Regions from separate parts of the Pantoea sp. USHLN298 genome, predicted to be linked through region 2. Evidence: predicted binding sites of a transcription regulator. Region 2 holds the regulator's gene; the other holds the start of a gene.

Region 1 (4,424 bases), on a different contig from region 2:
ATCAGCGCGCCAGCGGCGATCTGTACCAGCGGCAACGGGATCTGAAAAGGCAGAATGCGAGCCGCGACGCCAGAGAGCGACACGACCAGCGTCATGATGAGAATAGTAAAAAAGATTTCCATGCTTTCCTTAGGCGTCGTTATCTTTCAATCATTGTTTGAGCGCTAAAGTGTAAAACAAACCGAACTCTGAAGGGTCAGCTACGCGTGCGGCGGGCGGGAAAAAAGTGAAAAATACCGGACGCACGCCTGCACGTCCGGTTGAACAGTCAGATCGCCCAGCCTCCGGCGTAAAATGCCACTAACGCGACGGCAATCACCACCGTGCCGACATTCAGCTTGCGCCACTCGCCGGCAAAAATACGGCCCACCACCAGCGAGGCAAAACCGATCATAATGCCGGTAACGATGTTGCAGGTCAGCACGATAATCACCGCGGTTAACAGGCCAGACATCGCATCGACAAAATCATTGAAGTCGATTTTCGCCACGTTACTCAGCATCAGCAGGCCGACATACATCAGCGCCGGCGCGGTAGCGTAGGCCGGAACCAGCCAGGCCAGCGGCGACATAAACAGAATCACCAGGAACAGCAGGCCAACCACGATAGCGGTCAGGCCGGTTTTGCCGCCCGCCGCTGTTCCGGCTGCCGATTCGATATAGACCGCCGCAGGTGAGGCACCGACCAGGCCGGCAAACAGGCTGCTGACCGAATCGGTCGTCAATGCGCGGCCGCCATTGATTATCTGTCCCTGCTTATCCAGCAGGTTAGCCTGGCCCGCGACCGCGCGAATGGTGCCGGTGGCGTCAAACACGGCGGTCATCACCAGCGCCAGCACGCTTGGCAGCACCACCGGCTGCAACGCCCCCATGATGTCCAGACTGAACACCAGCGACTGACCGCTGGCGTCACGCAGGCTGGGCAGCGCAAATAACCCTTTGTAGCTCACCGTCGGGTCAAAGATCAGTCCGAGCAGCGAAATGGCGATAATGGTCATCAGAATGCCGCCCGGCACCCGCCGTTTTTCCAGGCCAAAAATCGCCGCCAGCCCAAGCAGTGACATGATCACCGGAAACGTGGCGAACTGGCCCAGCGCCACCGGCAAGCCAGGTGCCGGATTTTTTATCACCAGCCCGACGCCATCCGCCGCAATCAGCAGCAGAAACAGGCCAATCCCGACGCCGGTACCGTGCGCCACGCCCATCGGCAGGTTACGCAGGATCCACGCACGGATGCCGGTGACCGAAATCAGGGTAAACAGCAGCCCCATCAGGAATACCGCGCCAAGCGCGACCGGTACGCTGATGTGCTGGCCCAGCACCAGGCTGAAAGCGGTAAAGGCAGTCAGCGAGATGGCACAGCCAATCGCCATCGGCAGATTGGCCCACAGCCCCATCAGGATTGAGCCGAAGCTGGCGACCAGACAGGTCGCGACAAAGACTGCCGTTGGGGGGAAACCGGCTTTACCGAGCATCCCCGGCACCACAATCACCGAATAGACCATCGCCAGAAAGGTGGTCAGTCCGGCCAGAATTTCCTGGCGCACGCTGCTGCCGCGCGCCGAGATCGCGAACCAGGCGTCCAGTTTTCCACTGGCCGGGCGTGATTCAATTGACATAGTTGAGCCTCAAAGATTTTTTGTTGTGTGGATCGCTCTGCGACCGTCGCTGTCCCTGAAATAAGCGGGTAATCCGGGCGCGCTGACGGAATAAACCCGTCAGGCAAACGTTTACCTTGCCGCAGATAGTTGGCAGTCAAAGGACCGCCAGATAAAAAGGCAAACGATTATCCGGCGTTTAGCGGCACATTTTCAACTGGCTGGAAGACATTATTCAGCACAAAGATCAGGTAACAGCCCTACAGCCTGGCAGGACAAAGGCTGCCGCGCGCGGCTGACACCTTGAAGTTACAGGCCTTTTTTACTGCGGAGAGGCTGGCGTCACCGGGCGAAAAAACGGTGCGCCAGCAAAGAGGATTAACCTGGCAGGGAAAGCTCACCGCCCTGATCGATAGCCCGCTGCCAGGCGGCGCGCTGCTGGACGGTTTGCAGCCATTTCTCACTGGCGGGCATCTGCTCCAGCCCGGCGCGTTGCGCCAGCGCCAGCAGCGGGAAGCTCATCTGTATATCGGCAATGCTGAAACGCTGCCCGGCAAACCACGGATTGGCTGCCAGATGCTGTTCAATCATCTTCTTATGCGGTTGCAGCTGCTTGTCCAGCCAGGCTTTCTGTACCCCTTTGCCAAACGCGGCGCCCACCGGACGCAGCAGCCACGGCACCGGCGCTTTCCCCATCTGTCCGAAGATCAGCTTCATCACCAGCAGCGGCATCAGCGATCCCTCGGCATAGTGCAGCCAGTAACGCGACTGCAGCCGCGCCTCTTCATCACTGAGCTTCAGCCGAAATTCGTGATCGTATTTCTCCTCCAGGTACTCCAGGATGGCGCCCGATTCGGCCACCACCCGGTTTTCATCGGTAATCACCGGTGATTTACCCAGCGGATGCACTTTTTTCAGCGCCTCGGGCGCCAGCATGGTGGGCTCGCGTTGATAACGTTTGATCTGGTACGGCACTTCCAGCTCTTCCAGCAGCCACAGCACCCGATGCGAGCGCGATTGCTCAAGATGGTGAACGGTGATCATCATGATTCCCTGTGTGTTGACCTTCCACCAGTATAGACCTCACCCGACGTCCGGATGTTTATCGTCCTGTTCTGGGTCGAGCAGCACCGCACCCGATCCTTGCTGACCGAGCCGGTCGCCGGGATTGCGCAGCGGACAATCACGCATCGACAGACAGCCACAGCCGATGCAGCCATCCAGATCGTTACGCAGTCGGGTCAGGGTTTCGATGCGCTTGTCCAGCTCCTCACGCCAGTGCTGGGTCAGTGCATCCCACTCCGGAGCCGACATCCGCTTATTGGCCGGAATATGCTCCAGGCTGTCGCTGACCGTCGCCAGTGGAATGCCAATGCGTTGTGCGATCTTGATGATGGCGACGCGGCGCAGCACGTCACGGCTGTAGCGTCGCTGATTGCCGCCGTTGCGGGTGCTGAAAATCAGCCCTTTGGTTTCATAAAAATGCAGCGCAGACACCGCGACACCGCTGCGGCGCGCCACTTCGCCCGGCGTTAATACCGGTTTGGGGTAGTTGCGATCTTTTTTCATCTGGCTCTTTACCTCAAGTTAACTTGAGGAATTATACTCGCATCCCATCAAAACGACTAAACTCCCATTATCGCTAATTAAGCACCAGAAGGATGAGGCCATGATGCAAGAAGAGATCATTCATTCCCTGACGCACTGGATTGACCAGAATCTGGACAAAAGTCTGTCCATTGATGAAGTGGCTGCAAAATCGGGCTATTCGAAATGGCACCTGCAGCGTATGTTCCGTACCGTGACGAAACAGACGCTGGGTGGCTATATTCGTGAACGCCGCCTGACGCTGGCTGCCGAGGCGCTCTCTCAGACTCAGCGTCCGGTCTTTGATATTGCCATGCAGTATGGTTATGACTCGCAGCAGACCTTTTCGCGGGTGTTTCGCCGCCAGTTTTCGCAAACCCCTACCGCCTATCGCCATACCATGCGTCGTCAGGCGATTCAGCGCCCTCGTCTGCTGAGCTTTGACTGCAAAGAAAGCATGGCCAGCTTTACCCAACGTACCACCGGCGAGTGCTGCCCGGTCCGCTAATGCCCAGGCCGCCCGTCATCGGGCGCGCCTGACCGCCTCTGCTTCCCCTGCTGTTCAAATCTGCAACACTTTCCTGCCATACCAGTGTCAAATTTTGTTCAAAATTTCAAATCGGGTGATATAATGTGACCCAAGTCACACTATGAACCTGGGTTGACGGCGCTAAAGCACTTCCTGACACGCTTTTCCGCCGCCGGTGATGTCCGCAGATTGTCAGGAATACTTACTGATATTGAGGTCCGGCCGATGGCTACGTTAACCACCAGTCTTCTTGTTATGCGTTGGGAATTGTTGAGCGCCGTAATGATGTTTTTCGCCAGCACCCTGAAAACCAAACTGCGTCAGGATAGTCATCATGTGATGGCATTCATGTGTGGCGGCATTGGTTTGGGCATGACCTGCTGGTTTGTTACCGGTCTGATGGGAATAACCCTGAGCATGGAAAACGTGCACAACTTTATGGAAATCTCTAAGCACGCCTTTATCGACGTAATGAGTCAGGCGCCCGCTGAGTGGCCGATGCCCTGATGGAGGGCGCGCGTCATGATGCGCGTTTAATGTGCTGATTTTTCCCAATAAAAAACCCCGCTAAGCGGGGTTTTTTACATTGCTGTGTGTGCTTAAACTTTCTTCAACATGGCAGGGATATTAACATCCTGCACTGTGACGCCCGGTCTCTGCGTTCCGCGGCGGTCCTGAATCCACATATCTCCCATCATCTGGTTTAAACCC
Region 2 (4,424 bases):
GTTAGCCAGCGCCATGCCGCAGAACGGCAGCAGCAGGCTCAGCAGCGTACTGTGGCCGGAGAGTGCGACGGCAAACAGCGCCAGGATGCTCAGACTGTAGACCGCCAGCAGCCACGGCAGCAGCTGCGCCCCTTTAAAACGGTTGAGCAGGGCACGGCAGCCGAAGCCACCAATCAGGAAGGCAACCGTCTGGGGCAGATAACTCAGACCAATATCGGCGGGCGACAGGCCCAGATCGGCCAGAATAAAGGGTGAGCCGGTCAGCCAGGCGAAAAAGCTGGCGGAACAGGCGGAATAAATCAGCACGTTACCACTGTAAACCCGGGATTTAAGCAGGGTAAAAAAGCCCGGATTTGCGCCCTGGTTGCCCGTTGCTTTGCGGCCCGACGGCAGGCGCAGCGTCGTGAGGATCAAGGCCAGCGCAATCAGCGTCAGCACCAGGAAGATCGAACGCCAGTGGAAATGACCAATCAGCCACGCGCCTAACAGCGGTGCCAGGGCTGGCGAAAGCGCCACCAGCGGCATGATGGTGGCAAACACCTTATTAGCACGTGCGGCCGGATAGCGATCGACCACCAGCGCCTGCCAGCTGACAGCGGCCGCACAGACGCCAATCGCCTGAACAAAGCGCAGCGCCAGCATCAGATAAATATCCTCTACCCACAGCATACCGGCACAGCCGACGGCGAACAGCGCCAGTCCGGCCAGCAGCACCGGCTTACGCCCGATGCGATCGGAGAGCGGACCCCAGAACAGCTGACCGCAGGCAAAACCGGCCAGGAACAGGCTCATGCTGGCACTGATCAGGCCAGGCGAGGTATTGAAAGTTTGCTGCATCGCGCCAAACGCGGGCAGGTACATATCGGTGGCTAAAAAGCCCAGCATGCTCAGCAGAGCGAGATAAGGCATAAATCCTTTTGACGGTGACATCTGATTCTCATTTTGCAGGTTGAACGCGGCAGAGTGTAAAAGGTGCGTTTGCCGCTGTGAAACGCTAATATTTGCCTATTGCTGTTAAAAAATTTGAAGGCAGAATATGTGGTCAGAATATGCGTTAGAAGTGGTGGATGCCGTGGCGCGCGGTGGCAGCTTCAGCGCGGCGGCGCAGGAGCTGCATCGGGTGCCGTCGGCTATCAGCTACACGGTGCGCCAGCTGGAGACCTGGCTGGCGGTTCCGCTGTTTGAACGTCAGCATCGTGAGGTGGTATTAACCCCTGCGGGAGAGCATTTTGTCCGGGAAGGGCGCAGCGTCATCAAAAAAATGCTCGCCACCCGCCGCCAGTGTCAGCAGCTGGCCAACGGCTGGCGCGGGCAGTTAAGTATTGCGGTGGACTGTATCGTCAAGCCGCAGCGTACCCGACAATTAGTGAAGGATTTTTACCGGCACTTTCCTGACATGGAGTTGCACATCAGTTATGAAGTGTTCAACGGCGTCTGGGATGCGCTGGCGGATGGCCGGGTGGAGGTTGCTATCGGCGCGACTCAGGCGATCCCGGTCGGCGGCCGCTTTGCCTTTCGCGATATGGGGACGCTCAACTGGCGCTGCGTAGTCGCGAACCACCATCCGCTGACGGAAGTGAGCCAGATAGATGACGATACCCTGCGCAGCTGGCCGTCGCTGGTTCTGGAAGATACTTCGCGCGCGCTGCCACGCCGGATGACGTGGACGCTCGACAACCAGCGTCGGCTGGTGGTGCCGGAATGGCAGACCGGGCTGGATTGCGTACTGGCGGGATTGTGCGTGGCGATGGTGCCTGGTCATCTGGCCCGGCCGTTGCTGGACAGCGGCGCGCTGGTGGAGCTGACCCTGCCGGTGGCTTTTCCGGAGAGTCCCTGTTGTGTCAGCTGGGCGGAAGATCGCGCATCACCGGCGACCGGCTGGTTACTCAGCTATCTGGGTGATGCGCAAACGCTTAATCAGGAGTGGTTAAGCGAAGATTAACGGCGGTAGTCGCGGAACGGACCATCAGCTACGGAACGACGTTCAATCAGGGTTGGATGCACTTCGATGGTTTGAGAAATCTCACGTTTGCTGGTGATGCGATCCAGCAACATCTCCAGCGCTTTCTCACCCAGCTGCGCTTTCGGCTGATGAACGGTGGTCAGCGCCGGCGCGAAGTAGCGCGCGTTGCGCACATTGTCATAGCCGATCACCGAAATGTCCTGCGGCACGCGCAATCCCATCTCATCGGCGGCGCAAATCGCCCCCATCGCCATGATATCGCCACCACAGAACACCGCGGTCGGGCGCTGTTTCTGCGACAGGATCTGCTGCATTGCCTGATAGCCCGATTCAGGTTCAAAGTCACCCTGGACAATCCACTCGGCACGCGGCTGAATACCCGCTTCTTCCAGCGCCTTCAGGAAGCCGGCGTGACGTCCGCCACCGGTGTTGCGCTCCATCTGGCCGGGGATGGCGCCAATCTCGCGATGGCCACGCTCAATCAGATAACGCCCGGCGAGATAACCGCCCTGAAACGCATTGTCCAGCACCGTGTCGGTAAAGTCGGCGCGGGATTCGCCCCAGTCCATTACCACCATCGGGATGTTACGGTTCTCTTCCAGCATTTTCAGCAGATCGTCCGGATACTCAGAGCACATCACCAGCAGCCCATCGACGCGCTTTTGCGCCATCATGCTGAGATAGGCGCGCTGCTTCTGCAGATCATTGTGCGCATTACCCAGAATCAGAGTATAGCCTTTGTCGAAACAGTGGTTTTCCACTGCTTCAATAATTTCAGCAAAGTAGGGCGCTTCGCTGGAAGTCGCCAGCAGGCCCAGCGTTTTGGTGTGATTCACCTTCAGGCTGCGCGCCACGGCGCTGGGCGAATAGTGCAGTTCCTGAATCGCCTGCCAGACGGCGTTGCGCGTCTCTTCAGCGACAAAACGCGTTTTATTGATGACGTGCGAAACGGTGGTCGTTGAGACGCCGGCGCGTTTTGCCACATCTTTAATTGTTGCCATTAAAATCGGACTCCAGGGCTTATCTAACGCAATGATAAGCATAATGTTAAACGTTTGCGTCTGCTCAGGGTTTTCTGCGCAATTATGCAGGTTTTCTGACCGGTAAACAGGGCGACTGGCGGGTAATGAGCGCCTGAAAAGAGAGCAAACGGAACCGGGGCTGCGCGCGTTGCGCAACAAAGGCAGGATTCTAACAAGGCTGGGCGGATAAAACGAGATTTTTACCCGGTCCTGTGGGAAAATGGCTTAACCCCACAAAAATTGTGACTAAGGAGAGTTAAATGAGTACCGATTTGAAACTGGCGCTGATGACTACCGTCGGCTGCCTGCTGATGATTGTCGCTTTTAGCTTCACCGCGATTCTGCACTGATCGAAAAAGCCGGGCATGGCCCGGCTTTTTGCTGTCTGGCGATCGCCCAACGGCTGCGTTAGCGAATGGTCTTTGGCGTCATGACCCGACGCGCACCAATATAGTGGCGCTGCCAGTAGTCTTCACCCAGCGCACTGATCTGAATATCTTTGCCGGTACGCGGTGACTGAATGAATTTGCCGTTGCCGAGATAAACCCCAACGTGATCGGCGGTGCCGCGGCCATTGATGCGGAAAAAGACTAAATCGCCTTTCTCCAGTGACTCACGTTTAACCGGCGCGGCGTCGCGCAGATGGAACATCTCATTGGCGGTGCGCGGGATCTTGAACTTGACCAAATCTTTATAGGCGTACCAGACCAGGCCGCTGCAATCAAAACCGGTATGCGGTGAGGTGCCACCCCATTGATAAGGTTTGCCTAACTGACCCATCAACTTGGTCATCGCCGTTTCGCGCGCTTTCTGGTAACGCTGACGATGTGACTTGCTCATTTTAATGGTGCCGGTGTCACTGCTGCTGGCGTCAACGGTTTTAAGCGAACGCTGGTGGCCGTAGCGTTTTTTACTGGCCGTTTTAAGGGAGGTTTTACTTTTCTTAGCGGGAAGATGGCTGGCGGTGAGTTCGCTTTTTTTCTGTTTTTTGACTTTGAGCTTCTGAATCGGACTGACGCGTGTTTTCTTTGCCGCCGTTTTCAGCGGGCGACGCTTGCGGCGCTCATCTTCGCGCGCACTCTTTTTCTCTGCTTTATGCGAACTGACATTCACCGGCGCCTGCGGTGAGGCAGAAGCGATGTTAAAGAACAGTTGCGCAAAGGCAAGAATGAAAAGCGTAATGATTAAACGCATAGTCCGGTTTTAGTTAAGTTGTCAGGGCCACTACGCACCGCGACAAAGTTGGGAATAATCTGATCCAGGATCAGCGCCGATGCCATTCTAGTCCAGTTCGTTTGAAAACAGTAACGCCTTTTTTTATTAATCTTTCGGCCTCACGCAATTGCGTTGAAAATGAACATTTTCAGCGTCTTATATCGGCAAAACTATTGCAAATTATTAATATGTTACTGGCCGTTAATAACCGGGTGGCATCAGGG

The links. Region 2 encodes PurR, which represses purine synthesis genes. Its sites were predicted from a motif close to CANGCAAACGTTTGCNTG; they were not measured.
Region 1: the regulator PurR is predicted to act here: its motif matches at 1,719-1,736, upstream of WFK59_RS13295 (NCS2 family permease).

What each region holds. Positions count from the first base shown of each region.
Region 1 covers NZ_JBBCRO010000004.1:512,392-516,815, forward strand. The annotation lists gene WFK59_RS13290 (Na+/H+ antiporter) at 1-122, opposite strand, end outside; gene WFK59_RS13295 (NCS2 family permease) at 269-1,618, opposite strand; gene WFK59_RS13300 (glutathione S-transferase family protein) at 1,976-2,641, opposite strand; gene soxR (redox-sensitive transcriptional activator SoxR) at 2,681-3,166, opposite strand; gene soxS (superoxide response transcriptional regulator SoxS) at 3,267-3,692, shown strand; gene WFK59_RS13315 (YjcB family protein) at 3,939-4,220, shown strand; gene WFK59_RS13320 (ATP-grasp fold amidoligase family protein) at 4,313-4,424, opposite strand, start outside.
Region 2 covers NZ_JBBCRO010000001.1:924,179-928,602, forward strand. The annotation lists gene punC (purine nucleoside transporter PunC) at 1-930, opposite strand, end outside; gene punR (DNA-binding transcriptional activator PunR) at 1,037-1,942, shown strand; gene purR (HTH-type transcriptional repressor PurR) at 1,939-2,964, opposite strand; gene cydH (cytochrome bd-I oxidase subunit CydH) at 3,246-3,335, shown strand; gene WFK59_RS04440 (C40 family peptidase) at 3,394-4,179, opposite strand.